2 regions of the Brevibacterium luteolum genome follow, and region 2 is predicted to be linked to the other one. Evidence: riboswitches for the same ligand, from Rfam matches in the RefSeq annotation. Region 2 holds a riboswitch; the other holds the start of a gene.

Region 1 (14,304 bases), on a different contig from region 2:
CAGCCACGCTGAGAAGATCACCCCCGACGAAGCCGAACTGCCCTTCACCGCCACCACCGCCGAACTCGTCGCCCGCGCCAACGGCGTCACCCCAGCACCGGGCCCATGGGCGCTCATGGACGGCAAGCGCACCAAGCTCTCCGGCATCACCGCCGCCGATGACCTCAGCAGCGCCGCCTGGCAGCAGCCCGGCCGGCTCGCAGCCGCCGCTGACGGCACTGTGCTCATCGGCACCAGCGACGGCGCCGTCGCTGTCGAACGCATCCAGCCCTTCGGCAAGGCGATGATGGACGCCGCCGACTTCCTGCGCGGCCGCGGCCAGGCCGCCTTCGACATCAGCGAGGAGCCCGGCGATGCGTGAGCCCAGCGGAGACCGCAAACCCGCCCCCGGCAAACCCGGCCCCGGCGTCAAACGCCGCCGTGCCAGCCACGGCCGCACCCGCGTCAACCCCGGTAGGCGCATCGCCTTCGACGTTCTCATCGCCGTCGACGATGACGACGCCTACGCCAACCTGCTGCTGCCCCCACGGCTCAGCCGTGCCGGGCTGAGCACCGCCGACGCCGGGCTGGCAACCGAACTGACCTACGGCACCCTGCGCGGCCGCGGTCTTTACGATGCGATCATCGCCCACGCCGCCGGCCGGCCGGTCAGCAAGCTCGACACGCCCGCCCGCAATGCCCTGCGGCTGGGTGCCCACCAGCTGCTCGACATGAACACCGCCGCCCACGCCGCCGTCAACGAAGCCGTCGGTCTCATGCGGGCGACTAAGCACATGAAGGCCGCAGGCTTCGTCAACGCCGTCATGCGCCGCATCAGCGAACGCACCCGCATCGAGTGGCTCGACCTCGTCACCAGAGGCGCCAGCGACGACGAGCAGATCGGGCTGACCTACGCGCACCCGGCCTGGATCGTCACTGCACTGCGCCGATCGCTCACCGCCCACGGGCGCGATGCCGGCGAACTCACCGCACTGCTCGCAGCCGACAATGTGCCCGCCCGCGTGTGCCTGACAGCCCTGCCCGGCCTGGCCGACCGGGAGGCGATCGCCGCCGACTGCGGAAAGCCCACCGCGCTGTCCCCGCTCGGCGTCGAACTGTCCTCCGGAGACCCCTACACACTTCCTGAGGTGCAGGCAGGACAGGCCCGCGTCCAGGACGAAGGCTCCCAGCTCGTAGTCCTCGGCCTGACCGCAGCCTGCGCACCTGACGGCCCGGTCCTCGACCTGTGCGCCGGGCCCGGCGGCAAGACTGCCATCCTGGCAGCAGACGCCGCTGCCACCGGAACACCAGTCGTCGCCTGCGACGTCTCCGCACACCGCGCCGAACTCGTCCGCGACTCCGTACGCGCCATCGACGCAGACGTCACCGTCCTCAACACCGACGGCCGCAGCCTGGCAGACGAGCACCTCGGCCGCTACACCCGCGTGCTCGCCGACGTTCCCTGCACCGGCCTCGGCGCGCTGCGCCGCCGACCCGAAGCCCGCTGGCGGCGCAAACCTGAGGACGTCGAGGCACTGCAGCCCATCCAGCGCGAACTGCTGACCCGGGCGATCGAGCTCACCGCACCCGGGGGAGTCGTGGCCTACACCACCTGCTCGCCCCACCACGGGGAGACGATCAACATCGTCACCGAGGTGCTCACCGCCTCGGGCACGGACGTCGAGGTGCTTGACGCGCCGGCGATCCTCGCAGACGTCACCGGCCAGGAGGCCGCCCAGTTCGCCTCGGCGCCGATCGGCACCGGGCAGGCCGTGCAGCTGTGGCCGCACGTGCACGGCACTGACGGGATGTTCCTGGCACTGCTGCGCCGCACCGGCTGAAGCGCTGAGGCTCTATGCTGGGAGGGTGAGCATTCGCATTCATCCCAGCATCCTGTCCTGTGACTTCTCCCGCCTGTCCGAGGAACTCGACGCGATCTCAGCAGCCGATATGGCCCACGTCGACGTCATGGACAACCACTTCGTTCCCAACCTCACCTTCGGCCCGCCGGTCGTCGAGCGGATCCGTGAGGTCTCGCCGATCCCCATCGACGCACATCTCATGATCGAGCAGGCCGACTGGCACGCCCAGGTCTACGCGGAGATGGGCTGCGCATCGGTCAGCTTCCACGCCGAAGCCTCCGCGGCCCCTGTCCGGCTGGCCCGCGAGATCCGCGCACTCGGGGCGAAGGCCTCGCTGGCGATCCGCCCGGCCACTCCGATCGAGCCCTACATCGACCTGCTGGCCGAGTTCGACCAGATCCTCATCATGACCGTCGAACCCGGATTCGGCGGCCAGTCATTCCTCGACGTGTGCCTGCCGAAGGTGGCCCGCACCCGCCAGGCGATCGAAGACGCCGGTCTCGAAGTACAGCTGCAGGTCGACGGGGGAGTCTCAGCCACGACTGTGGCCCGCGCTGTGGCCGCCGGAGCGAATGTGCTCGTGGCAGGCTCCGCCGTATACAGCGCTGAAAACCGCAGCGCAGCGATCGAAGAGCTGCGCGAACTCGCCCTCGACGCCCTGCGCTGAACAGGCATGCGCGGCAAGACAGAAGTTGCCGCGCATGTGAGCCAGAGCCTATAGTGCCACCAGGAGTACGTGCTCCGGGGTCGGTGAAAGTCCGAGCCGGCGGTGACAGTCCGCGACCCCCGTTCCGACGGGGCTGAACTGGTGGGATTCCAGTACCGACGGTGAAAGTCCGGATGGGAGGAAGCACGTCTGCGTCCGCGCAGCTGATGGCGATATGTGCCTGAGCCTACGCGGCGCCACCGCGCTATTCACGCGTCGCAACCCCCGGAGCCTTGAGCGAAAGGTTTCGGAAAGTGGATATCATCTCGTGGCTCAACGCCCCGGTCTTCGAACTCATGGGCAAGCCCGTTCCCTGGTCCGATGTCATCGGCAACATCTGCGCACTGGCAACGGTGTTCCTGGCGCTGCGGCGCAACATCTTCTCCTGGCCAGTGCAGATCACCGGCTCGATCTTCCTGTTCTCGGCCAGCATCTCGGCAGGCCTCGGCGGCAACGCTGCCCGCCAGGTCGTCATCGTCGCCGCTGCGATCTGGGGATGGAGCCAGTGGAAGCGCTCCCAGGAGGAGACCGGTGAGATCCGCGTGCGCTGGGCGACCTGGCCCGAACGACTACTGCTCATCGCCGCCCTGGCCGCAGGCACTGCCGGTTTCGGCTGGATCCTGGCGTGGGGCGACTGGTCGTGGAACCCATACCCGGACGCCTACATCTTCATCGGCTCACTCGTGGCGATGTACGCCCAAGGCCGGGCGATCGTCGAGTTCTGGTTCGTGTGGCTGGCCGTCGACCTCGTCGGGATTCCACTGGCCATCATGGGCGGCCTGCTGTTCTCCGGCATCGTGTACTTCGTCTTCCTCATCATGGTCATCGTCGGCATCGTCGACTGGGCGAGGAAGTCCAAGCAGACGATCGCATCACCGAGCGAACCCGCACAGACGATCGCCGGGCACTGCGCCGACGGCTGAGGGTCTTCGAACGTCGTGCTGACGTCGACCCCGATCATGTACGTCCGCCCTCGGCATTGCCCTCAACCATCCGGTCTGTGCGCCATCCCGCACGGGGCAGGCTCCCGAGCTCACGGCAGGAGGTTTCGGTGGCCTGGAGCTGTGATCCTCCCCTTACTTCCTCCTGATCGCAGTTTCATACGTCCTCGTCTGGATGCGCCGGGCGCCGGCCGCAGCCTCTGGAGCCGCTGCTTCCAGCTCCTGCGCTGGGACTTCGCCTCTCTGCTCTGTAGGGCGGCGCCTGAGACTCTCTGCAGACTGGTGCCGGTGGTGTATTACCCTGGCCGTGTGAAGACCTTCGAAGAACTGTTCGCAGAACTGACCGAAAAAGCAGCCACCCGTCCCGCTGGTTCGTCCACCGTGGCCGAGCTGGACGCCGGAGTCCATGCGATCGGCAAGAAGGTCGTCGAAGAGGCCGCCGAGGTGTGGATGGCCGCCGAGTACGAATCCGATGTCGAACTCGCAGGTGAGATCGCTCAGGCGATCTACCACCTGCAGGTGATGATGATCGCCCGCGGGATCAGCCTCGACGACGTCTATCGCGAACTGTGAGCCGAAAGGAAGCTGTGAGCCGAGAAATCACCGATACCGGCCGCATCCCGGCGGTCCGGGCCGACGGCATGCTGCGCGTGGCTGTGCCTAACAAGGGCTCGCTGTCCGAATCAGCGACGACGATGCTGCGCGAAGCCGGCTACCAGGTGCGCACGACCTCCAAGCGACTCGTCCACCGCGACGTCGACGCCGGCATCGAGTTCTTCTACCTGCGCCCGCGCGATATCGCCGTCTATGTCGGCCGCGGGCTCATCGACCTCGGCATCACCGGCCGCGATCTGCTGCTGGAATCCGGTGCCGAAGCCGAGGAGCTGCTGCCGCTGGGCTTCGCCCGCTCCCGTTTCCACTACGCCGGAGCCGAAGGCGCTTTCCACGAGATCGACGAACTCGAGGGCCTCACCATCGCCACCAGCTATCCGACGCTGGTCGAACGCGACCTCAGGCAGCGCGGACTCGAAGCCCGGGTCATCAAACTCGACGGGGCCGTGGAGGTCTCGATCGAACTCGGTGTCGCCGACGTCATCGCCGATGTGGTCGAAACCGGCACCACGCTGCGGATGGCCGGGCTGCAGACCTTCGGCGAACCGGTCCTGCACTCCGAAGCCGTGGTCATCTCCAACCGGAAGTCGAACCCGGGCACCCGAAAGTTTCTGCGCCGGCTCGAAAGCGTCATGGTCGCCCGCGACTACGTCCTCGTCGACTACGACATCGCCGCCGAGCATCTCGCCGAGGCGACTGCGCTGACCCCCGGCTTCGAAAGCCCGACCGTCTCCGCCCTGCACGACAGCGACTGGTACGCCGTGCGCACCATGGTCGCCGCCCGCGACGTGCACAAGACCATGGACCAGCTCTACGAAGTCGGCGCACGCGCCATCCTGGTGACGAACATTGGCGCCTGCCGCATTTGAGACACGGCCATTCAGGCCCTATTTCACGAGGATCCTCACCGTGTTCCTCGCGATCACGATCGTCGTGTCCTTCACGCTGCTGAGCTGGGGGCTGACTCAGTTGCACTGGACCGGCTGGAAGACCCGCGACATCATCTGGATGAATGCTCTGGGCGTGATCTTCGGAGCCGTCGTCTGGCGCGTCGGGGCGATCGCGGCATTTGTCACCGACGAAGCACTCATCGTGCGCAACATCTTCAGCACGACGAGGGTCGAATGGACGCGCATCCTCTCCATCAGCTTCCACCCGCGGGGTGGTGACTCGTGGGTCACCCTCGACCTGTCCGACGGTTCGACCCTGTCGGTGATGGCGATCCAGTCCGCAGACGGAGACCGGGCGCGCTACGCCTGCGAGCGGTTGCGTAGACTCGTGGACACATACAGCTCACCCGATGTGCCGGACAACTGAACCGGTCTGACACCACCCGTGCAGACACGCGTCCGCGAGACGACAGCGCAGCGGCACCGGCACCTCGGGCACACTGAGACCAGCCGCCGGGCACGGCTGCCAGCGGCCGAACGACGAAGGAGAACCGCCTGACGATGAGCAGCACATCCGAGACCACCACCCGCCCCGGACCGCTGTCCGGCTACACCGTCGTCGACCTCTCCCGCGCACTGGCCGGACCGCACGCCGGGCAGATGCTCGGCGACCTCGGCGCCCGCGTCATCAAGGTCGAGAACCCCGCCTCCGGCGACGACTCCCGCTCCTGGGGCCCGCCCTTCGTCGGCCCTGAGGACGACCCGCAGGCCACCTACTTCTTCTCCTGCAACCGCAACAAGGAATCCATCGCCCTCAACCTCAAGGACGACGGCGACAAGGAGGTCCTCGCCCAGCTCATCGAACGCGCCGACGTGCTCGTCGAGAACTTCCGCGGCGGCGTGCTCACCCGCCTCGGGTTCTCCACCGAACGCTGCATGGAGCTCAACCCGCGCCTCGTGATCCTCTCGATCACCGGCTTCGGCCACGACGGCCCCGAAGCCTCCCGCGCCGGCTACGACCAGATCGCCCAGGGTGAGGCCGGCCTCATGTCGCTGACCGGCTCCGGCCCCGATGACATGCAGAAGGTCGGCGTGCCGATCGCCGACCTGCTCTCCGGCATCTACGGCTCCTACGGCGTGCTCGCCGCCCTGCTCGAACGCGAGCGCACCGGCCGCGGCAAGGTCGTGCGCACTTCGCTCATCGCCGGCATGGTCGGCGTCCACGCCTTCCAGGGCACCCGCGCCACGGTCGCCGGGGAGAACCCCGCACCCGGCGGCAACCACCACCCGTCGCTGTCGCCCTACGGCCTGTTCCACTGCAAGGGCGGGGCCGTGCAGATCTCGGTGGGCAACCAGAACCTGTGGCACAAACTCTGCGCCGCCTTCGACATCGACCCCGAAACCCAGGGCATGGCGACCAACGCCGAGCGCGTCGCCAACCGCCCGGCAGTCATCAGCGTCATCGAGGAGCGCTTCCGCGACTACACCGCCGAAGAGCTGCTCGAGAAGCTCGCCGCCGCCGGCATCCCATCGGGCATCGTGCGCTCCCTGCAGGAGGTCTACCAGTGGGAGCAGGCCCTGTCGCAGGGACTGAAGATCTCCGTTGAGCACCCGGTGCTCGGTGAGATCGACCTGCCCGGCCCGCCGCTGCGGTTCTTCGACGCCGATACCGAAGGCGAGACCGAATCGACCCCGCGCGAGCACCTCGCCCCGCCGCTGCTCAACGAGCACGGCGACGCGATCCGCCGCTGGCTCGAGGAGACGCCATGAGCTCGCGGCTGAGCGCCCGGGAGCTCATCGACCTCGTCGTCGACGACGGCACCTTCGTCTCCTGGGACGAAGAGCCGATCGAACCTGCTGATGGGATCTCCGAGACCTACGCCGCCGAACTCGCCCAGGCTGCCCAGAAGTCCGGTGTCGACGAGGCCGTCATCACCGGTGAGGGCCGCATCTACGGCCGCCGCGTCGCGGTCGTGGCCTGCGAGTTCCGGTTCCTCGCCGGATCGATCGGCCTCGCTGCAGCCGAACGGCTGTGCCGGGCGATCGAACGCGCCACCGCCGAAGGCCTCCCACTGCTGGCCGGACCGGCATCCGGCGGCACCCGCATGCAGGAGGGCACCGTCGCATTCCTCACGATGGTCAAGCTCGCCGCTGCTGTGAAGGTCCACCGCAAGGCCGGACTGCCCTACCTCGTCTACCTGCGCCACCCGACTACCGGAGGCGTGTTCGCCTCCTGGGGATCACTGGGCCACTTCACCGTCGCCGACCGCGGCAGCCTCATCGGCTTCCTCGGCCCGCGCGTGTACGAGCAGCTCTACGGCGAGAAGTTCCCCGACAGCATCCAGACCGGTGAGAACCTCTACCGCAACGGGCTCATCGACGCCGTCCTCTCACCTGAGCGGATCGCCTCGACGGTCAACATGGTCCTGAATGTGCTCATGGGTGCCCGCGAAGTCCCGGGACCGGTGCCGGATCCGCGCACGGAACCCGACCCGATGCCGGTCAACACCCACGCCTGGGACATCATCACCGCCTCGCGCCGGCCCGAACGCCCCGGCGTGCGCGAACTGCTGCGCCACGGCGCCACCGACGTGCTGCCGCTCAACGGCACCGGCCAGGGTGAGAAGGACCCCGGCCTGCTGCTGGCCGCCGCCCGTTTCGGCACCGCACCGTGCATCGTGCTCGGCCAGGACCGTAGCCGGCAGGCCGCGGGCGAACCGATGGGACCAGCCGCCCTGCGTGAAGCCCGCCGCGGCATGGCCCTGGCAGCCGAGCTGCACATCCCGCTCGTCACGATCATCGACACCCCGGGTGCCGCGCTGTCGAAGAGCGCTGAGGAAGGCGGGCTGGCCGGAGAGATCGCCCGCTGCCTGGCCGACCTGGCCACCCTCGACGCACCGACCGTCTCCCTCATCATGGGCGAGGGGACCGGCGGCGGGGCATTGGCACTCGTCCCAGCTGACCGGGTGCTCTCAGCCGAGAACGGCTGGCTGTCACCGCTGCCGCCCGAAGGCGCCTCGGCGATCGTCTACCGCGACACCGACCATGCCCCGGAGATGGCGCAGAAGCAGGGCGTGCAGGCCGAGATGCTGCTCAAGCACGGCATCGTCGACCGGGTCATCGCCGAGCAGCCAGATGCCGCCGACGAACCCGAGGCGTTCGTCACCCGGGTGGCGAAGACCCTGGAGTACGAGATCATCTCGCTGATGCGCGAGCCGGCCTACCGCCGCGAGCACCGGCGCATCGAACGCTACCGCAGCCTCGGACTGTGAGAGGAGCCCCGCGAACATGACCCTTGCCGTGCGCGTCATCCCGTGCCTTGACGTCGACGCCGGCCGCGTCGTCAAAGGGGTGCGGTTCGAAAACCTGCGCGATGCCGGTGATCCGATCGAACTCGCCCGCCGCTACAGCGAACTCGGCGCTGACGAAGTCACCTTCCTCGACGTCACCGCCTCCAGCAGCGACCGGGAGACCACCTACGACATGGTCTCCCAGTGCGCGGAGACGGTGTTCATCCCGCTGACCGTCGGCGGGGGAGTGCGCAGCACCGACGACGTCGACCGGCTGCTGCGGGCCGGCGCCGACAAGGTCGGCGTCAACACCGCAGCCGTCGCCCGGCCCGAACTCATCACCGAGATCGCCGAACGCTTCGGCAGCCAGGTCCTCGTCCTCTCCCTCGACGCCCGCCGGGTCCCAGCAGACCAGCCGGCCATCGCCTCGGGATTCGAGGTCACTACCCATGGCGGCCGCCGCGGAACCGGCATCGACGCCATCGAATGGATCCGCGAGGCAGCCGAACGCGGGGCAGGGGAGATCCTGCTCAACAGCGTCGACGCCGACGGCACACATGAGGGCTTCGACCTTGAACTCATCCGCGCCGCCCGCGCAGCCGTCGACGTCCCGCTCATCGCCTCCGGAGGCGCCGGCAAGCTCGAGCATTTCGCCCCGGCCGTCCACGCCGGAGCCGATGCCGTGCTCGCCGCCTCGGTCTTCCACTTCGGCACCTTCACGATCGCCGAGGTGAAGGAAGCCCTCGCAGCCGACGGGATCACCGTCCGATGACCGGCGTCCCGGACTCCAGCCTCGACCCGGCGATCGCCGAACGCCTCAAACGCGGCAGCGGCGGGCTGCTGCCGGTCGTCGTGCAGGAGGCGACGAGCCGCGAGGTGCTCATGCTCGCGTGGATGGACGACGAGGCACTGGCCCGCACCCTGCGCACCGGCAAGGCGACCTACTGGTCGCGATCCCGCCAGGAGTACTGGGTCAAGGGCGAGACCTCCGGTCACACGCAGAAGGTCCGCTCGGTCGCCCTCGACTGCGACGCCGACACCATCCTGCTCATCGTCGACCAGGTCGGGCCGGCGTGCCATACTCAGACAGCCACCTGCTTCACCGGAAGGGAGCTCGATGCACATCTCGCCGACACGTGAGGAGTTCCGCGCCAGTGCGGAACACCATCGGCTCGTGCCTGTCTTCACCCGCGTGCTCGCCGACGCCGAGACGCCGCTGAGCCTGTACCGCAAGCTCGCCGCCGGCCGCAGCGGAGCGTTCCTCTTCGAATCGGCCAGCCAGGGCCAGTGGGACCGCTACTCCTTCATCGGCCGCGACCCGGTGGCCACCCTGACCGAGCAGGACGGCGAGCTGCTGTGGCTCGGCACCGCCCCGGCCGGAGCGCCCACCAGCGGAGACGTGCTCACCGGCCTGCACGAGACGATGCGGCTGCTGTCCATCGAACGCCCCCACGCCGGCCTGCCGCCGATGATCTCCTCCTTCGTCGGCTACCTCGGCTGGCACTTCGTGCGCCGCACCGAACGCCTCGGACCCGGCCCAGAACCCGTCGACGCGGTCCCCGAACTCAGCCTTTCGATCCCCGGCGACGTCGCCATCTACGACCACTACACCTCTGAGGTGACCCTGGTCGCCAACGTCGTCAACGTCAACGGACTCGACAGCGGCGTCGACGACGCCTATGACGCCGGCTGCCAGCGCCTCGAGGCGATGCTGACCGAGCTCGCCACACCGCTGGAGTCCGACGTCGCCTGGTACGACCGCGCCGAACCGCAGGTCTCCTCGCGCACCGACCGCGACGACTACCTGCAGATGATCGAACGGGCCAAGGGCAACATCGTCGACGGCGACGTCTTCCAGGTGGTCCTCTCCCAGCGCTTCGAAGCCGAGTGCACGGCCGACCCGCTCGATGTCTACCGGCTGCTGCGCACCTTCAACCCGAGCCCGTACATGTACCTGCTCGACGTGCCAACCCCCGACGGGACCCCGATGGCGATCGTCGGTTCCTCACCCGAGGCGCTGGTCACCGTCACCGACGGGAAGGTCGAGACGCATCCGATCGCCGGCTCTCGGCCGCGCGGTGCCACCGCCGAGGAGGACCGCCAGCTGGCAGCCGAGCTGCTGGCCGACGAGAAGGAGCGCGCCGAGCACCTCATGCTCGTCGACCTGGCCCGCAACGACCTCTCCAAGGTCTGCCGGCCCGGCAGCGTCGATGTCGTGAACTTCATGGAGATCGAGCGCTACAGCCACATCATGCACATCGGCTCGACCGTCGTCGGCACCTGCGATGACGATGTCGACGGCATCGATGTGCTCTCGGCGGTGTTTCCCGCCGGCACGCTGTCCGGGGCGCCGAAGCCGCGCGCCCTCCAGCTCATCGACGACTACGAGACCGTCGCCCGCGGAGTCTACGGCGGAGCAGTTGGGTACCTGTCCTTCACCGGCGACCTCAACGTCGCCATCGCGATTCGCACCGGCGTCATCCGCAACGGGCGCATCTCCGTCAGTGCCGGTGCCGGAGTCGTCGCGGACTCCGTGCCCGCCTCGGAAGATCAGGAATCGCGCAACAAGGCCGCCGCAGTGCTGCGTGCAGCAGCCGCCGCGCAGACGCTGACCCGCCCGAACGGGAGCGCAGCAGAGGTCCGGCCATGACCCGATCTCGTGCCGTCATCGCGCTGCTCGCCGCAGCCGCCGTGCTGTGGATCGTCGGCTCCCAGCCATGGTTCCAGCCCGCAGAGACCGCAGAACTCGCAGGCGTGAGCGCAGGGTCGGTCGCGGCTCCAGAGAACTCTCCGGTGCTGTTCGCCTGCGCGGGCATCGTCGCTGTCAGCGGCTTGCTGCTCACCATGCTCAAGCGCATCGGCCGCTGGATCGTCACCGCCTGTGCGGCACTGGCCGGGCTCGGCTTCGCCGGGGTGGCCCTGAGCGCGACGCTCAGCAGCGCGGCGACGACGAACCTGCCGGCCATCGGCATCATCGCCGGGCTGCTCGCCGCAGCAGTCGCCGTGTGGGTGCTGCTGCGTTCGGGCAGCTGGCAGACGACCGCGCGCTTCGAAGCCGACACCTCCGAAGCGGAAGCTGAAGACGAGCACGGTGACCTCGACCCGGCCCGTACCTGGGATGCGATCTCCCGAGGCGAGGATCCGAGCTGAGACCTTTGCCACATCGATGACGATCAGATGTCGGTTCGCGGGTCGGTTTCTGGCCCGCCGCATCGTCGTGAGAGAATGACCGCATACCGCGTGAGAACGAAGGAGAACCATGCCGAAGACCATTTCCCGCAACGGGGCATACGACCTCGACCGCTCGAGCATCGACTACGACACAGTCAAGGATCCGGGCCACGGGAACACCGTTGCCGCCTGGACCGGAGTCTTCATCATCCTCGTCGGCTTCATCGTCGGGTGCATCGGCGTCGTCGCCGAGACCCCGATGCTGCTCTGGGTCGGCCTCATCATCTGCGTCCTCGGTCCGATCGTCGGGCTTGTGCTGCGTGCGGCCGGCAGGGGCGGGAAGAAGACCAAGGCGAAGGCGTGAGCGTTCTCGCCGACATCGTCAGCGGGGTGAAGGCAGACCTGGCAGAACGCCGGGCTGCCTGCCCACTGGCAGACATCGCCTCACGCGCCGCGGATGCACCCGCGGCGCTTCAGTTCCTGCCGCGTGCGGCCGACGACTTCAGCATCATCGCTGAGGTCAAGCGCTCCTCGCCGTCTGCCGGAGCCCTGGCCGACATCGCCGACCCCGCCGGGCTCGCGAGCTCCTATGCCGCAGGCGGCGCGGCTGCGATCAGCGTGCTGACCGAGCAGCGCCGCTTCAACGGCTGCTTGGACGACCTCGACGCCGTCCGTGCTGCCGTGGATATTCCCGTGCTGCGCAAGGACTTCATGGTCGACGAATACCAGTTCCACGAAGCCCGCGCCCATGGCGCCGATATCGTGCTGCTCATCGTGGCCGCGCTCAGCCCCGCCCAGCTGCAGGAGTTCAGCGAACTGTCCGCCAGCCTCGGGATGGCAGCGCTCGTCGAGACCCACACTGCTGAGGAGATCGAGATCGCTGCCGGCATCGAACCGGCCCTCCTCGGCATCAACACCCGCAATCTCAAAGACCTCAGCGTCGACCTCAACCGCTTCGCGCCATTGGCCGAGCTCTGCCCGCCCGATACCGTACTCGTCGGCGAATCCGGTGTCAGCGAGGCCGGTGATGTCGCCGCCTATGCTGCGCAGGGTGCCGATCTCGCACTTGTCGGCCAAGCGCTCGTCACCGGCGGGAAGCCGCGCGAGAACGTCACCGAGTTCACCGAGGCCGGGCGGAAGGCGAAAGCCGAGCGCCGAGCCCCCTGACACCGCCTCGTCTTTGCGTCTCGTTGGGAAAGGACCACATGGACTACGAACTCTTCTCCCCGCAGCACAGCGAACTGCCGCAGGGTCCCTACTTCGGCGACTTCGGCGGCCGGTTCGTGCCCGAAGCGCTCATCGGCGCGCTCGAAGAGATCGGCGAAGCCTTCGCCAAAGCGATCGTCGACCCGGAGTTCGTCGCTGAGCTCCAACGCCTCCACGCCGAATACACCGGCCGGCCGAGCCTGCTGACCGAGGCTCCGCGGTTCTCCGAACACGCCGGCGGGGCGCGCATCTTCCTCAAGCGCGAGGACCTCAACCACACCGGCAGCCACAAGATCAACAACGTCCTCGGACAGGCGCTGCTGACCAAGCGGATGGGCAAGACCCGCGTCATCGCCGAGACCGGTGCCGGCCAGCACGGCGTGGCCTCCGCCACCGCCGCAGCACTGCTTGGGCTCGACTGCACCATCTACATGGGAGCCGAGGACTGCGCCCGCCAGGCACTCAACGTCGCCCGCATGCGCCTGCTCGGCGCCGAGGTGGTTCCCGTCGAAGCCGGGACCCGCACACTCAAGGACGCGATCAACGAGACCTTCCGCGATTGGGTCGCCTCTGTGGAGACCACCCATTACCTCTTCGGCACCGTCGCCGGCCCCCACCCGTTCCCCTTCCTCGTGCGCGAACTCCAGCGCATCATCGGCGTCGAGGCCCGCGGCCAGATCCAAGAGCAGACCGGCCGGTTGCCCGATGCCATCACCGCATGTGTGGGCGGCGGCTCGAACGCGATCGGCATCTTCCATGCCTTCATCGGCGACGAGGACGTCCGGCTCATCGGCTGCGAGGCAGCCGGGTCCGGCATCGCCTCCGGCCAGCACGCAGCCCCGCTCAACGACGGCCGCGTTGGTGTGCTGCACGGTTCGAAGTCGGTCATCATGCAGGACGAGGACGGCCAGACTCTGCCGTCGCATTCCATCTCAGCCGGACTCGACTACCCCGGTGTCGGCCCCGAGCACGCCTGGCTGCAGTCGACCGGCCGCGGTGAGTACCGCCCGGTCACCGACGACGAGGCGATGGCCGCCTTCCGTCTGCTGTGCCGCACCGAGGGCATCATCCCAGCGATCGAGAGCTCGCATGCCCTGGCCGCTGCACTCCAGGTCGGCCGCGAGCTCGGTGAAGGCGCGATCATCATCGCCAACCTCTCCGGCCGCGGAGACAAGGACGTCGACACAGCAGGGAAGTACTTCGGCTACCTCGACGCCCAAGCCGAAGAAGCTGAGACCGCAGAACCCGTCGGCGCGCAGGATCCGGCTGAAGCCGAGGATGCCGCCGACGCAGGACACGCCGAGAGGAGCCGTTCGTGAGCACCGCTGAGGTGCTGCGCGACTGCGCAGCAGACCACCGTGCCGCCTTCATCGCCTATCTGCCGGTCGGCTACCCGGACGTGCCCGGCTCGCTCGACGCAATGCGCGCCGTCGTCGCCGGCGGTGCTGACATCGTCGAAGTCGGCATCCCGTACTCCGACCCGGGGATGGACGGCCCGACCATCCAGGCCGCCTCGGTGCAGGCGCTGCGCGGCGGCGTACGCACCCGCGACGCCTTCACCGCCGTCGAGGCCGTCGCCGCGGCCGGAGCCACCCCGGTGGTGATGTCGTACTGGAACCTTGTCTACCAGTACGGAGTCGAGGCCTT
Region 2 (14,304 bases):
GCGAAGGTGACGAGCGTGTAGATGACGGTCGGGGCGATCCAGCGGGCGTGGCCGCGGAACAGGTCGGCCAGGCCGAGGCGGAAGAACACCTCTTCCGACAGCCCCGTGACGACAGCCGCCGCCAGCGTCAGCCCGGCCGCCGAGCTCCCGGCAGTCACGAGGGCGGCGGTGATCCATGGCGCGGTCACCGGGATGAGGCTGAGGATCCAGCCACCGAGGAGCGACACACCCGCCAGCACCGCACCGATAGCCAGCGCCCGCCACCCGGCCGAGGCGGCAGTACGGTGCGCCGGCGGGCCGGGCGCCGGATCAGCGGAGCGGTGACGTGTGAGATGCGCTCGCGTGAGCAGCAGGAGGGCGATCCCGCCGAGCGTCCACACCGCGGCGAGGGCAAGGCTCCACAGCGGCAGTGCCGCGGTGCCGGCAGATGTGCCGAGGCCGAAGGCCTTGCGCAGGATGAGCCCGCCGAGGACAATGGTGGCGGTCGCCGGCGCCCAGACAGCCGCACGTGAGGTGAGCACCAGCTGCGACGTCATGGCACCAGTCTAGGAGATGACATGCGAGTTCTGCTCATCGGCGCCACCGGATACGTCGCCTCGCGCACGATCCCCGTCCTGCTCGGTGCCGGGCACACCGTCACCGCTGCTGCCCGCTCACCGGAGAAGCTCAGGGCGTTCTGGTGGGCAGACCGCGTCACCGCCGCCCGACTCGACGTCACCGATGACGCATCCGTGTCTGCGGCGGTGGCTCACAGCGCTGCCGATGCCATCGTCTACCTCGTCCACGGGATGGGCGGGTCTGACTTCCGCACAGTTGACCGGCAGTCAGCTCAGCGCGTGCGCCGGGCAGCCGATGCTGCAGGCATCAACCGAATCGTCTACCTCTCGGGGATCATCCCGGCTGTCGGCGAGGAGCGCCTGTCCGAGCATCTGATCTCGCGGCTCGAGGTCGAACAGGAGCTCTCCCGGGCCAGCGCCACGGTCATCACGCTGCGTGCGGCGATGATCATCGGGGCGGGCTCGACGAGCCTGGCACTCATCCGGCAGCTGGTGACCCGGCTGCCGGTCATAGTGGTGCCGTCGTGGATGCGCCACCTCGTCGAGCCGATCGCCATCACCGATGTGGCCGCCGCGATCGAGGCGGCGCTGCGGGTCGATCTGCCGACCGGGCAGTTCTCGATCGGCGGCGGGACGGTGATGTCGTACCCCGAGCTCATCGATCTGCTCACCGAGCTCAGCGGGCTCATCCGCCCGCAGCTGCCCGGCGGACCGCTGCCGGAGCCGCTCGTGGCGAAGGCTGCAGCAGTGCTGACGGATCTGCCGGGATCGACAGTCGAAGCGCTCATCGAATCGCTCCAGGAGGACATGGTCTCCTCCGGTGACAGCTGGCGCAGCGAGCTGTTCGCAGGCGCGCCTGCCCATCAGCCGCTGACACCGCGGGCCGCCCTGGCGCGGGCGCTGGCGCAGCCGGATCTCAACCTGCCGGCCGCCGAACGGGATCCGCTTGCAGTGATGCCCGGCGACCGCTGCTGAGCGCCATCAGCGCTGGCTGAGCTCGGCGCGCAGAGCCGCCAGGACAGCAGTCAGCTCCGGGCTGGTGAGCGAGCTCAGCGCGATCTCGATGCCGGTCTGCTGCCCGCCGGTCCATTTGCCGGCCAGGTCGTCGACGAGGATGCCGCGCTCAGCGAGTGCGCGCCGCAAACGCCGCGCATCCCCGGCCGGCCGCTCGAGGATCACCCGCCCGCGCACCTGGGTCACCGGCAGGCCTGCGGCATCGACCGCCTCGGCGGCGGCTGCCAGCCGCTTGCGCATCCGCAGCATCCGCCTGCGCAGACCGCCGGAGTCCAGGTAGTCGGCGAGCGCTGCCTGGATGAGCGGTGAGGCGGCGGGACCGAGCATCCGGCGGTGGGCGGCGATCCCAGCGCTGAGCGGGCCGGTGGCGATGATGTAGCCGATGCCCAGGCGCGTACCGAGCAGGGTGGCGAAGGATCCGAGGTGCAGCACCCGGCCGCTGCTGTCGAGGTCGGCGAGAGTCGGCGGCAGGCTGCCGGCGTAGCGGGCTTCGGTGTCGTAGTCGTCTTCGATCAGGTGGCCGCCGCACGATTCGGCCCAGCGCAGCAGCTGCACGCGCCGGGTCGCGCTCATCGAATCTCCATGCGGATGCAGGTGGTTGGGCGTCAGCAGCAGGGCGCGCAGCTGCATCGGGATCGCAGCGGGGTCGATGCCGTCGGTGTCGACGGGCACATCGACGGTGGCGGTGTTCGCCAGTGCCCGGCGCAGACCGGGAAAGCCCGGGCTCTCGACTCCGAGCGCTGCGGGAGCGAGGACGTTGAGGACGGTGCGCAACCCGTCGCGGGCGCCGGCGGTCAGCACGATGTCGGCGGGCTCGACCTGCATGCCGCGCACCAGCCGCAGGTGCCCGGCGATCGCCTGGCGCACCGTCTGGGTGCCGCAGCCGTCATCGCTGACGTCGCGGGTGTCGAGTCCGCGGCGCCAGGCAGCCCGGAAGTCGGGCTCATCGCGCGGGTCGGGGCGCACGCTCACACCCCGGGCATCGATGCGCACCTCCGCCGCGATGTCAGTGGAGTGGTGGGAGGGCATCGCTCGGCCCGTCACGGCCCGTGACCCCGAGCGGCGCGCGGCCGAAGCGCGACCAGTCCGCGCCGTCTGCAGTGCCGGGTTGACGCGTGTGCCCGAACGGGCGGCTGTCACGAGCTGCCCCTCGGCGATGAGATGCTCATACGCCGTCTGCACGGTGCCGCGGGCGACACCGAGCTGCGCGGCGAGCACCCGGCTGGAGGGCAGACTGTCGCCTGGGCGCAGACGGCCGGTGACGATCTCGGCCCGGATGCCGGCGACGATCTGCAGCGGCAGACCGATGCGCGAGCTGCGGTCGAGCCGCACCGTGAGATCCGCGTCGTGCGCCATGAGCACCCCTCCCCCACCTGGTCTCTGGTCTCGCGGCCATCCGGAACCGCGCAACTGGACTACAGAATACCCCTGGATCTGGACTATATCTGCAGTCCAATGCTCGTTAGGCTCACGAATACCCCGTCGGGCGCCTGGACGTCCGGTTCACCACCAGCGGGTGTCCGGCACCCGCCACAACCCAGGAGACTGCATGACTGCCACACTGACCGACACCACCGCCAACGCCGCTGCGGACACGCACACTGCCGGGACTGCCGACGGCGCCGCGCAGCAGCGCGCCACCGGCGCCCAGCTGAGCTCCGAGCTCGCACGCTCACTGGCCGGCGGCGTCATCATGGACGTCGTCACCCCTGATCAGGCCCGCATCGCCGAAGATGCCGGAGCAGTGGCGGTCATGGCGCTCGAGCGGGTGCCCGCCGATATCCGCGCCCAGGGCGGCGTCGCCCGGATGAGCGACCCGGACCTCATCTCCGGGATCCTCGATGCCGTGTCGATTCCGGTCATGGCCAAGGCGCGCATCGGCCACTTCGTCGAAGCGCAGATCCTGCAGTCTCTCGGCGTGCACTACGTCGACGAATCCGAGGTCCTCTCCCCTGCCGACTACGTCAACCACATCGACAAGCGTGCCTTCGAGGTGCCGTTCGTGTGCGGGGCCACCAACCTCGGAGAGGCGCTGCGCCGCATCAACGAAGGTGCCGACATGATCCGTTCGAAGGGTGAGGCCGGCACCGGCGATGTCTCCGAGGCGACCCGCCACATCCGCACGATCAGCGGTGAGATCCGCCGCCTGGCTGCGCTGAACGAAGATGAGCTCTATGTTGCGGCCAAGGAGCTGCAGGCGCCGTTCGACCTCGTGCGCACGGTCGCCCGCGACGGCCGCCTGCCGGTCGTCACCTTCGTCGCCGGGGGCGTGTCCACGCCTGCCGATGCGGCGATGATGATGCAGCTCGGTGCTGAGGGCGTATTCGTCGGCTCAGGCATCTTCAAGTCCGGCAACCCGGAGGCACGGGCCAAAGCCGTCGTCAAGGCCACGGCGAACTACGACAATCCCGAGGTGCTCGCCGAGGTCTCCCGCGGACTCGGTGAGGCGATGGTTGGCCTCAACGTCAGCGACCTGCCGGCCCCACACCGCCTGGCCGAACGCGGCTGGTAAGACGCAGCGCAGCTTTACCGGCGCCGCACAGCGGCATCGTTCAGCCGCCGGTGACGGTCCACAGCGTGGTGGACTCACCGGCGGCTGCTGCGAACCAGCGGCCGGTGGCACTCGGCTCGGCATACTGGCCGACGGCGTGGGCCTCGGCGTGCTCCTTGCCGTCAAGGGTGAAGAAATGCACCGCATCGTTGAGCAGCACCGGGATGAGGCCGAGCTGCGGGAATGCGCCGTTGCCGCCGAATCCGTAGCTGCCTTCGACCGGATCGAGCGGGTCGAGGTCTTCGCCTGCCTCCCAGAGCGTCGATCCGTCAACGGCGCTGACGGCCCGGACACCGGCGTCGAGACCGGGCATGATGACCAGTGGCGCGTCGGTGCCGTCGACGGGTGTGTGGAGGCGACCGTACTGCTCGTTGAACAGCCCGAATTCGAAAGCGTCCTCGGAGATGTCGGTGTGCCAGGCCTCGCCGTCGAGCAGTGAGCCGAGCACCAGGATCCGGGAGGCGAACAGCTGGGTGCTCGCGCACACGAAGGTGCCCGAGGCGGTAGAGACGGGCCGGGCGGCACAGTAGTCGACCGGCTCCTCACTGAAGTCGATGCCCGCGGCGAGGCCAGGATCGTCGGCAGCGCTGAGCGGGGTGAGCGCCTCAGAGCTCTCCGGCAGGTCCATCGGCAGCCTCAGCAGTGCGGTGCGGGTGACGGACCCGGAGTACGGTGCGTCAGGATCGGCGGTGCCGAAGGCGTAGACAAGCGTTCCGGGTGCCTTCTGCGGGTAGATCCCGAAGCCGAGGTCCTGCTCCCCGTACTCACTGAGATCGACTGTGGCATGCTGACCCGATGCCAGGTCGAGGCGGGTGAGGAAACTGCCGTCGCCATCGCGCCACGGCAGGTAGGCGTGCGTGCGGTCCGGGGTGATCTGCAGGTTCGCCCCGCCCATGGGCTGCGCATCGGCGGTCGCCTGCACGGCCGGCCAGGCAGGCTGGCCGGAGGCAGGATCGAGGCCGAGGACCATGGCCTTCTGCTCATCACCGGTGCAGCTGCCGCGATCGGCGTCGATCATCCCGTATTCGAGCAGGATGATCCCATCCTCGCCCAGGGCGCTCGTTCCGGTGGAGGAGGAAGAGTAGTAGTCACCCGGTTCGGTGCAGCCGAGATCGGCATCGGCAGGCGTATAGGTCCAGGCTTCGCTGCCATCGCCCCAGTCGAGTGCCCGCAGACGGCCGGTCCCGTCGTCGACGATGACGGTCTCACCGTGGGAGTAGGCGGCCACACTGTCGGGCCGGTCCATATCGACCTGCGCCTGGTGGGTCCACAGCTCGGCACCATCGGCGCCGACGGCGACGAGCCTGCCGCCCATCGCGTCGGCGACCAGCGCCCGGTCGGTGTCGTTGTCGGCCAGCAGGCTGGCGTAGAAGTCGAGGGTGATCGCCTCGCTCAGCTGCGGCGGTTCCGGTGTGCTGGGCGCAGGTGAGCTGCCGGGCGCGTCCTCTGCGGCTGTGCATCCGGCGGCCAGTGTGAGAGCGGCGCCTGCGGCGATGAGGGCGAGCGCGGGGTGGGAGAACGGGTGCATGACTGTTCCTTCGCAAGCAGGGACACCGTGATGATCTCCCTGGTGAGCGTCCTGTCTTCACTATGCCAGACGGGCCGGACAACGGTGCTGGCAAAGCACGGGAGGCGCCCACCGCCTCGGGTGCGGTGACCGGTGTGTCTGTGACGCGTGCTACGGTGTGGGCAGATGTTCCGGGGACGGTGAGATTCCGTACCGGCGGTGACAGTCCGCGACCCGAACGCCGAGGCCCAGACGGGCGGAGGGGTTCGGCTGACTCGGTGCGATTCCGAGACCGACAGTGAAAGTCTGGATGGGAGGAACACACGGTCCAGGGCACCCGTGTCTGCCTGGACCGGCAGCGGCGCACCCGTGTCTGCGCGGACGCCTGCCGCCTGTCTCCCGTCTCCCCGGTAGGAGGAGAGGGAGAATGCACCGCTCATCTGCACCCGCCGCGCCTGCCGCCGGGATCACTGCCCGTGAACGCCGGGCCATGTCCGCTGCCCTCACCGCCGCCCGCCGCGGCCAGCGCGGGGCCACCCCTCTCGTCGGTGCGGCCGTCATCGGCGCCGACGGGACGATCGTCACCGGCTACCACGCAGGTGCTGGGCACCCGCACGCCGAACCGGCAGCCCTGGCAGCCGCCGTCGCAGCCGGCATCGACCTCGGCACCGCCACGCTCGTCGTCACGCTCGAACCGTGCGCCCATGTCGGCCGGACCCCGTCGTGTGCGCATACGATCGTCAGGGCCGGGATCCCGCGCATCGTCTACGCGGCAGCCGACCCGAATCCGGTCGCCACCGGTGGCGCCGAGGTGCTGCGGGCGGCCGGACGCGAGGTGGTCGCCGGGCTGGCAGCCGATGAGGCGGCGGTGCTCAATCACCGGTGGGTGGCCGCGCAGCGTGAGGCCCGGCCATTCGTGACGGCGAAGCTCGCCCAGAGCCTCGACGGGCGGATCGCCGCTGCCGACGGCACCAGCCAGTGGATCACCTCCGATGAGACCCGGTCCCGCGTGCACGCGCTGCGCGCCCGGGTCGACGCCGTCATCGTCGGCACCGGCACCGCCCGGGCCGACAATCCGCGGCTCACCGCCCGCATAGACGGCCGCGCTGCGGCCCGGCAGCCGGTGCCGGTCGTCATCGGCACCCGCGATCTCGACGCCTCCAGCCACCTCGCCGCCGACCCGCGCACCATCCACCTGCGCACCCACGACCTGCTGCACGCGCTGCGGCAGCTGCGGGCGCGCGGGATCGAGCACGTGCTCATTGAGGGCGGGGCGCACCTGCTCAGCGGCTTCCTGACCGCCGGGCTCGTCGACGAGCTGTTCCTCCACCTCGGCCCGCAGCTGCTCGGCACCGGCGGGCTCGCCGCCACCGCCGGCCTTGAGGTGCCGACACTCGCAGCCGCCCCGCGCTTCATCCCCGACGACCTTGCCGCCCCTGCCGCTGCCGCGAGCGGGACCGACACCATCCTGCACCTGAGACCGGCACCCGCCGCCCCGGCCCCGGCACCGCCAACCCCATCCACCACCGACCACAGGAGTCACCACATGTTCACCGGCATCATCGAAGCCACCGGCACCGTCCTGTCCGTCACCTCCGTTCCCGGCACCGACACCGCCCACATCAGCATCAGGGCCGGCAGCCTCATCGACGACCTGCCAGCCGGCGGGTCCCTGGCCGTCAACGGCGTCTGCCTCACCGCCACCCGCACCTCCGCCGAAGCCGCGCCGGCAGATGAGAACCCGGCCAGCACCTCGGGCCCGGGGATCTTCACCGCCGACATCATGGGCGAGACGCTGGCGCGCACGAGCCTGGGTGCGCTGAGGGCGGGCACGCAGGTGAACCTCGAACGCTGCATGCCGGCCAGCGGGCGCTTCGACGGGCACATCGTCCAAGGTCACGTCGACGGGGTCGGGCGGATCAGCGTCTTCGAGGACTGCGGGGCGTGGACGCGGATGCGCATCGAGCTGCCAGCCGCGCTCGCCCCGCTGTGCGTGGAGAAGGGTTCGATCGCACTCGACGGGACCTCGCTGACGATCACCGCCGTCTCCCCGGCAGGTGCCGGGCAGCCGTGGTGCGAAGTCGGGCTCATCCCGGCGACCCTGGCCGCGACGACGTTCGGGCAGGCGAGCGTCGGGGACCTCGTCAACATCGAAACCGATGTGCTGGCCAAGTACGCCCAGAGCCTCGCCGGACGCCACGTGCGACGTGCCGATCCCGTGCAGGCGCCGCCGTCGCCGTGGCAGGACAAGCCGTGGGAGACCACCGCAGCCGACGCGTCCCCGGCACACGGGCTCGACTCGATCGAGGAGGCGATCAGCCGACTGCGCCGCGGTGTCCCGACGATCGTCGTCGACGATGCCGACCGCGAGAACGAAGGCGACCTCATCGTGCCGGCCGAGCTGCTGAGCCCGGAGTGGATGGGCTTCATCGTCCGCCACACCTCCGGCGTGGTGTGCGCGCCGATGACCGCTGAGATCGCAGCCCACCTCGATCTGCCGGCCATGACCGCGGTGAACGAGGACCCGAAGGGCACGAACTACACCGTCAGCTGCGATGCCCGCGGCCTGGACACCGGCATCAGCGCCGGTGAGCGCACGACAACCCTGCGCATGCTGGCCGACCCGCAGGCGGGCCCGGAGCAGCTGACCCGGCCGGGGCATGTGTTCCCGCTCATCGCCGCCGCCGGCGGGGTCCGCGAGCGCGCCGGGCACACCGAGGCCGGAGTCGAACTCGCCCGGCTGGCCGGCTGCCGGCCGGTCGCAGCGATCGCCGAGGTCGTCGACGACACCGGCGAGGTCATGCGCCTCGACGCTCTGCTGGCCTTCGGGACCCGGTTCGGGCTGCCGGTCATCTCGATCGCCGACCTGCGCACATGGCTCGACACGCACACCCCGGCCGCCCACCAGAACTGAACCGGACACCGCACCAGAACTGAACCGGGCACTGCACCGGACACCGCACCGAACACTGAGAGAAGGGATCACATCATGGCATCGAGCGGAGCACCGACGATGAAGCCGCAGGCCGCACCGGGCACCCGCGTGGCGATCGTCGCCTCCTCCTGGCACACCGAGGTGATGGACGGGCTCCTCGCCGGCGCCCAGCGCGCCCTCGCCGAGGCCGCAGCTGAGACGACTGGGATGGAGGTCAGCGTCTTCCGGGCGCCGGGCAGCTTCGAGCTGCCGCTGCTGGCCCGTGCGGCGGCGGAACGCTTCGACACCGTCGTCGCACTCGGCGTCGTCATCCGCGGCGGCACCCCGCACTTCGACTACGTCTGCCGGGCCGCCACCGACGGGCTGGCCAAGGTGGCGGCCGAGACCGGCACACCGGTCGGGTTCGGGCTGCTGACCTGCGATGACGACGAGCAGGCTCGCAACCGGGCCGGGCTGCCGGGCTCACGGGAGGACAAGGGACACGAAGCGGCGAGCGCAGCCCTTGCCGCACTCGCCGCTCTGACAGAGATCAGGACCGCCTGAGCGGCCGGGGGTCAGTACCGCATCAGTGCTGCGACGTTCTCGACCCGGCCGTCGGAGATGATGACGATCGTGCCGGAGTTCTGCAGCGTCGACAGGATCGCGGAATCGACATCCCCGCTGCCCTCTGAGGCAGAGAGCGACGGGTTGATGAACAGCGTGTCGACCCGCCCCTCGGCGGCTGCCTCGCGGATGACATCGGTCTGGGTAACGCCGCGGCCGGTGCCCTGCGCATCAGCGAAGCGGGCGTAGGCTGCGTCGTCGCGTTCAGCGAAGGCCGGCATGACGACCTCCCACGCATCGGCGTGCAGCTGACCGGGCGTACGGTCGTCGGGGTTGCCGGTGACCATCTCGTCGAGCAGCGCCGGGTAGGTGCACACGGGTTTGAACAGCGGCATCGCCTCAGCGACAGCTGCGAGGATCAGCGGCTGGCTGCGGGCTTTGCCGAGCAGCGTTCCGACACCTTCGCCGACAGCCTTGACGAACTTCTCGACGAAGATCCGGTCGACCTCACCGCCGGCGCCGTGGCCGTGGAACATGGCGCGGTCGCCGCCGATCGACCGGCTCTGCAGCTGCCGTTGCCGCTCATCGGGGTCGACGACATCGTCCATGCTCTGCGGCACGGTCTCACCGAGGTCGAGTTCGACGATCGAGTCCTTCGTCGCGTCGAACAGGCGCACCTTGTTCCGCGACATCGCCAGGATGTAGAAGGCATGGGACTGTGCGAGCGCCGGGGCGATCGGGCGGACCGTCATCGACTCGCCGACGCTGACGTGCTCGCTCAGCGGCACACCGAGGCGGTAGGTCAGCGTCATGCCCGCGGCTGCGTAGAGAGCCAGCCCGTCGGCCTGATGACGCCAGAACGGGCCGTCGTTGACGAGGTCGTTGAGCGGGCCGAGGATCTCCTTGGCTTCCTTCGCCTCGACGCCGGTCTCAGCGAGCTTGCGGCCCGCCTCATCGAGCAGCGACTTGAGCCGGGTGGAGGATTCGCGGGATTGGTGATCCGCTCGCGATGTCGGCATCAGGATGGTCACCTTGGGCCCTGAGGCCTCAGCCATCCTCTTGAGATCAGTTGGGTCAACGTAGTCAAATGAACCGAGAGTATGAGTGACGTCCATACACAGAGCTTAGCGACGCAGGTCACACTTGTGAACTGGCGCCAGCAGGCGAGACCTTTTGATTCTGCTTTCAAGGCGCCCGTATCCCGCAGATGCGGACTCCGATACGATGGATATCCAGCCGGTTGCGCGCTTTTTCGCCGTTGTCACGGCATCTGCGCCGGCGCCCTGTTACTGAAGGGATGTCACTGTGAAGACCGTTCACCTCAAGACCAAAGAGATCCGCAGCCGCGACGAGCTCGCCGACCTGCTCCAGCAGCTCGCCGACCAGATCGCCGAGGGCACGCTCATGTTCCGTCAGGGTGCTGAGGAGACCCGGCTGGAGATGCCGAGCTCGGTGCGCCTGTCCGTCGAGGTCGTCGACGAGGACAAGCCGGCGACTGAGCAGAAGCCGAGCAAGGGCACCAAGCGCGAGGTGGAGGTCGAGATCTCCTGGCGGGTCGGCGAGGACGGCCCGATCGCAGCAGACGAGCCGCTCACTCTCGGCTGAGCTCTGTGTCCTTCGCGCGGCCGAGTCCGCGCTGCTGCCGGTGGCGTGCCCGCACCTGGAAGAACCGCACAACCGCATAGACCGAACCGATGATCGGGGCGAACAGCGCGGCCATGACAGTGAGCGGGTAGCGGGCGGTGTCACCGGGTTCGCGCCGGGTGCCAGCCGCGCAGGCGATGCCGATCAGCCAGATGATGAGCACCGTGCCTTCGGTGAGATTCAGACCCAACATCGCTGCTTCCTTCCGTCACAAGCCGCTTCCTTCCGTCACGAGCCGGCGACAAGCCTACCGTCTGACCGCCGGGTCACCGTTCGGTGACGAAGCCTTCGTCGACCATCCAGCGCAGTGCCACGTCGACGGGGTCGTCACCGTCGACGTCGACCTGCCGGTTGAGCTCCTGCATCTGCTCGGTGGTGAGCTTCTCGGCGATCGGCGCGTAGACCTCTTCGAGCTGCGGGTACTCCTCGAGCGTCTGAGTGAAGAACACGGGGGCTGCGTTGTAGGCGGGGAAGAACTGCCTGTCGTCTTCGAGGACGACGAGGCCCATCGCCTTGATCCGGCCGTCGGTGAGGTAGACATTGCCGAAGTTGCACTGCCCGGCGGCCGTTGCGGAGTAGATCGGGCCTGCGTCGTAGATGCCGATGTTGTCCTCCGGTGTGCCGTCGGCTTCCCCGCGCGGAATGTCGTAGGCCTCGAGCATCGGGGTGAGCCCGTCGGGACGGGAGTTGAATTCGGCGGCCACGCAGATCGTGCGGTCCTCCGGTTTGAGATCGGCCAGCTGCGACATCTTCGTCACCGCGCCGAGCTCGCCGGGGGCGTCGGGCCGGATCGCCATACCGTAGGAGTTGTTGAGCTCGGCAGCCGGTCCCCAGGTCAGGCCGTTGGCAAGGTCGGCATCGTGGACGGCTTGCCACTGCTCGTGCGGATCGGCAATGCCCTCCTCCTCATTCAGGTAGGTCAGCCAGGCGGTGCCGGTGTACTCCCAGGTCAGGTCGGCCTGCCCGCTCGTCATGAGTTTGCGGGCCGAGACGCTGCCGGGCACGTTCGTGAGGTCCTTGACGCTGAACCCGGCTGCTTCGGCGGCGATGACGGAGATCTTGCCGAGGATGACCGCCTCGGTGAAGTTCTTGCTCGTGACGGTGAAGACCTTTCCGTCGGCGGCACCGGGGATCTCCTCGATCGACCCGGGGTTCACCGGCGGGATGTAGGCGGCCGAGGGCTGCAGTCCGCAGGCACCGAGCGCCAGGGTGCTCAGCAGTGCGATCCCGGCGCCGAGGCGGCCGAGCCTCGTGCGTGTGCGGCTGGCTGGGGTGATGATCGGGTGGGGTGTCATGCCAGTCCCTTCGGCCGTACGGCCAGTTCGACGACGCGTCCGGTCCAGTCGACGACGAGGGCGAGCAGGGCAACGAGGATGGCTCCGGCGATGAGCACCCGGGTGAGGTCGAGCGTCACCCCGGTGGTGATGAGCAGGCCGAGTCCGCCGCCGTTGACGAAGGTCGCCAGAGTGGCGGTGCCGACGAGCAGGACGAGTGCGGTGCGGATGCCGGAGAGCATGACGGGCACCGCAAGCGGCAGTTCAACGCGGAAGAGCACGGCGGCAGCGCTCATGCCCATGCCGCGGCCGGCTTCGATGAGCTGCCGGTCGACCTGGGTGAGGCCGACCATCGTGTTGCGCAGCACCGGCAGCAGCGCGTAGACGACGAGTGCTGCGATCGCGGCCTGCAGGCCGAAGCCGAGCCAGAACCCGAAGAGCACGATGATGCCGACGGCCGGGGCGGCCTGGCCGATGTTCGCTACGGCCATGACCGGTCCTGCGGCCCGGCGCAGGGCTGGGCGGGTGAGCAGGATGCCGAGCGGGATCGCCACGGCGAGCACGATGACGGCGGATATGACGGTGAGCAGCAGGTGCTCCACGGTCAGCGACCAGACCGCGCCGGGTGCCAGAGTGGAGGATTCGACCTCGGTGAGGTCGGTGGTCAGCAGCCACCAGATGAGCACGCCGAAGGCCACGACGATGAGCCCGGCCTGCACGAGCAGGTCGCGGAGGTCCCGGCGCTGTCCGACGGTCAGGGTGCTCATGGCCGGTCCTCGTCTGCACGGTGCGCGCCGGCCGGACGATCGGCACGTTCACCGGCGGGCGTGGGGCGTGCCGTCTCGTGGCCAGCCACATCGTCACCGGCGTCGTCTGCATCAGCAGCGGCCGGGTCTTCGCGCTGTTTGGCTGCGATCGCCTCGTCGGTGTTGCGGCCGGTGCGCCCGTCGTCTGCCGGGATCTCGAACTCCTCGGGCGTGTTCGCCCCGCGCGGGGCTTGCGCGGCGGTGTTGTGGGCACGGCCGTTGAGCCCGGAGATGACGTCCATGATCGTGTCGACGGTGACGAGCCCGAGCATCTGGCGGCGCCGGCCGACGACGATCGCCGAGGACGTCGTCGTCACGAGCATCGAATCGAGCGCGTCGTTGAGTGAGGCGCGGTTGTACACCACCGGCAGGTCCTCATTCACCTGCGTCGGCAGGGTGGTGAGACGTTCGAGCTGGCTGGCGATGAGCCAGTCGACGGGCCGGTCCTGGTCGTCGACGACGACCACATAGTCCTCTCCTGCCGCCCGCATCGTCTCCACCGCCTCGGCGGCGGGAGTCCCGGCACGCACACGGACCGGATCAGTCAGCTCGACGTCATCGAGGCGGGACAGGGACAGCTGCTTGAGCCCGGCGCCTGCGCCCATGAAGTCCTCGACGAAGGAGTTCGCCGGCTGGGCGAGGATCCTCTCAGGTGAGTCGTACTGGGCGAGGATGCCGCCTTCGCGGAAGATCGCGATCCAGTCGCCGAGCTTGACGGCCTCGTCGAAGTCGTGGGTGACGCACACGATCGTCTTCTTCAGCTCCGAGTGGATGGCGATGAGCTCATCCTGCAGCCGCTGGCGGGTGATCGGGTCGACCGCACCGAACGGCTCATCCATGAGCAGCACCGGCGGGTCCGCGGCCAGCGCGCGGGCAACACCGACGCGCTGCTGCTGGCCGCCGGAGAGCTCGCGCGGGAACCGGTCGCGGTAGGCGGCCGGGTCAAGGGACACGAGTTCGAGCAGCTCGTCGACGCGGGCGCGGATCCGGCTGGCATCCCAGCCGAGCATCTTGGGCACCAGTCCGATGTTCTTGGCCACCGTCATGTGCGGGAACAGCCCGCCGGCCTGGATGACGTAGCCCAGCCGGCGGCGCAGCTTGTCGGCATCGAGGTCGGTGACGTCCTCACCATCGATGAGCACCCGGCCCGACGTCGGTTCGATGAGCCGGTTGATCATCTTGAGCGTCGTCGTCTTCCCGCAGCCGGACGGCCCGCAGAACATCACGATCGAACCGGCCGGGATCTCCAGATTCAGCCCGTCGACAGCCGGCGGCTTGCCCGAGTCGTAGCGTTTGGTGATCCCCTCCAGGGTGATCGACACGCCCTGGGTGCCGGTCTCATGCTCGGTGCCGGCCGCCTCGGGAGCGGTGGATGCAGTGCGGTGGTTCTCAGACACGGATACCCCTCGGGATGGTCAAGCGGCCGACTGCCACAAGCAGCAGGTCGAGGATGAAGGCGAGGATGATGACGCC

Evidence for each region. Region 2 has a riboswitch for FMN ahead of ribD (bifunctional diaminohydroxyphosphoribosylaminopyrimidine deaminase/5-amino-6-(5-phosphoribosylamino)uracil reductase RibD). Riboswitches for the same ligand answer to the same signal wherever they lie in the genome.
Region 1: another riboswitch for FMN. It lies ahead of M3C25_RS01065 (nicotinamide mononucleotide transporter family protein); the one in region 2 lies ahead of ribD (bifunctional diaminohydroxyphosphoribosylaminopyrimidine deaminase/5-amino-6-(5-phosphoribosylamino)uracil reductase RibD).

The regions. Positions count from the first base shown of each region.
Region 1 is NZ_JALXPM010000002.1:87,595-101,898, forward strand. Features, by position in the region: gene fmt (methionyl-tRNA formyltransferase) at 1-361, shown strand, start outside; gene M3C25_RS01055 (RsmB/NOP family class I SAM-dependent RNA methyltransferase) at 354-1,820, shown strand; gene rpe (ribulose-phosphate 3-epimerase) at 1,846-2,508, shown strand; FMN riboswitch at 2,574-2,699, shown strand; gene M3C25_RS01065 (nicotinamide mononucleotide transporter family protein) at 2,802-3,470, shown strand; gene M3C25_RS01070 (phosphoribosyl-ATP diphosphatase) at 3,798-4,061, shown strand; gene hisG (ATP phosphoribosyltransferase) at 4,130-4,969, shown strand; gene M3C25_RS01080 (PH domain-containing protein) at 5,010-5,417, shown strand; gene M3C25_RS01085 (CaiB/BaiF CoA transferase family protein) at 5,552-6,760, shown strand; gene M3C25_RS01090 (carboxyl transferase domain-containing protein) at 6,757-8,262, shown strand; gene hisF (imidazole glycerol phosphate synthase subunit HisF) at 8,279-9,052, shown strand; gene hisI (phosphoribosyl-AMP cyclohydrolase) at 9,049-9,420, shown strand; gene M3C25_RS01105 (anthranilate synthase component I) at 9,398-10,930, shown strand; gene M3C25_RS01110 (Trp biosynthesis-associated membrane protein) at 10,927-11,430, shown strand; gene M3C25_RS01115 (HGxxPAAW family protein) at 11,540-11,815, shown strand; gene trpC (indole-3-glycerol phosphate synthase TrpC) at 11,812-12,618, shown strand; gene trpB (tryptophan synthase subunit beta) at 12,657-13,976, shown strand; gene trpA (tryptophan synthase subunit alpha) at 13,973-14,304, shown strand, end outside.
Region 2 is NZ_JALXPM010000016.1:34,516-48,819, forward strand. Features, by position in the region: gene M3C25_RS05830 (CPBP family glutamic-type intramembrane protease) at 1-536, opposite strand, end outside; gene M3C25_RS05835 (NAD(P)H-binding protein) at 558-1,532, shown strand; gene pdxR (MocR-like pyridoxine biosynthesis transcription factor PdxR) at 1,539-2,927, opposite strand; gene pdxS (pyridoxal 5'-phosphate synthase lyase subunit PdxS) at 3,121-4,083, shown strand; gene M3C25_RS05850 (outer membrane protein assembly factor BamB family protein) at 4,124-5,650, opposite strand; FMN riboswitch at 5,813-5,955, shown strand; gene ribD (bifunctional diaminohydroxyphosphoribosylaminopyrimidine deaminase/5-amino-6-(5-phosphoribosylamino)uracil reductase RibD) at 6,057-8,543, shown strand; gene ribH (6,7-dimethyl-8-ribityllumazine synthase) at 8,619-9,107, shown strand; gene M3C25_RS05865 (baeRF3 domain-containing protein) at 9,119-10,126, opposite strand; gene M3C25_RS05870 (amphi-Trp domain-containing protein) at 10,413-10,712, shown strand; gene M3C25_RS05875 (hypothetical protein) at 10,699-10,944, opposite strand; gene M3C25_RS05880 (glycine betaine ABC transporter substrate-binding protein) at 11,018-12,046, opposite strand; gene M3C25_RS05885 (ABC transporter permease) at 12,043-12,792, opposite strand; gene M3C25_RS05890 (ABC transporter ATP-binding protein) at 12,789-14,228, opposite strand; gene M3C25_RS05895 (ABC transporter permease) at 14,221-14,304, opposite strand, start outside.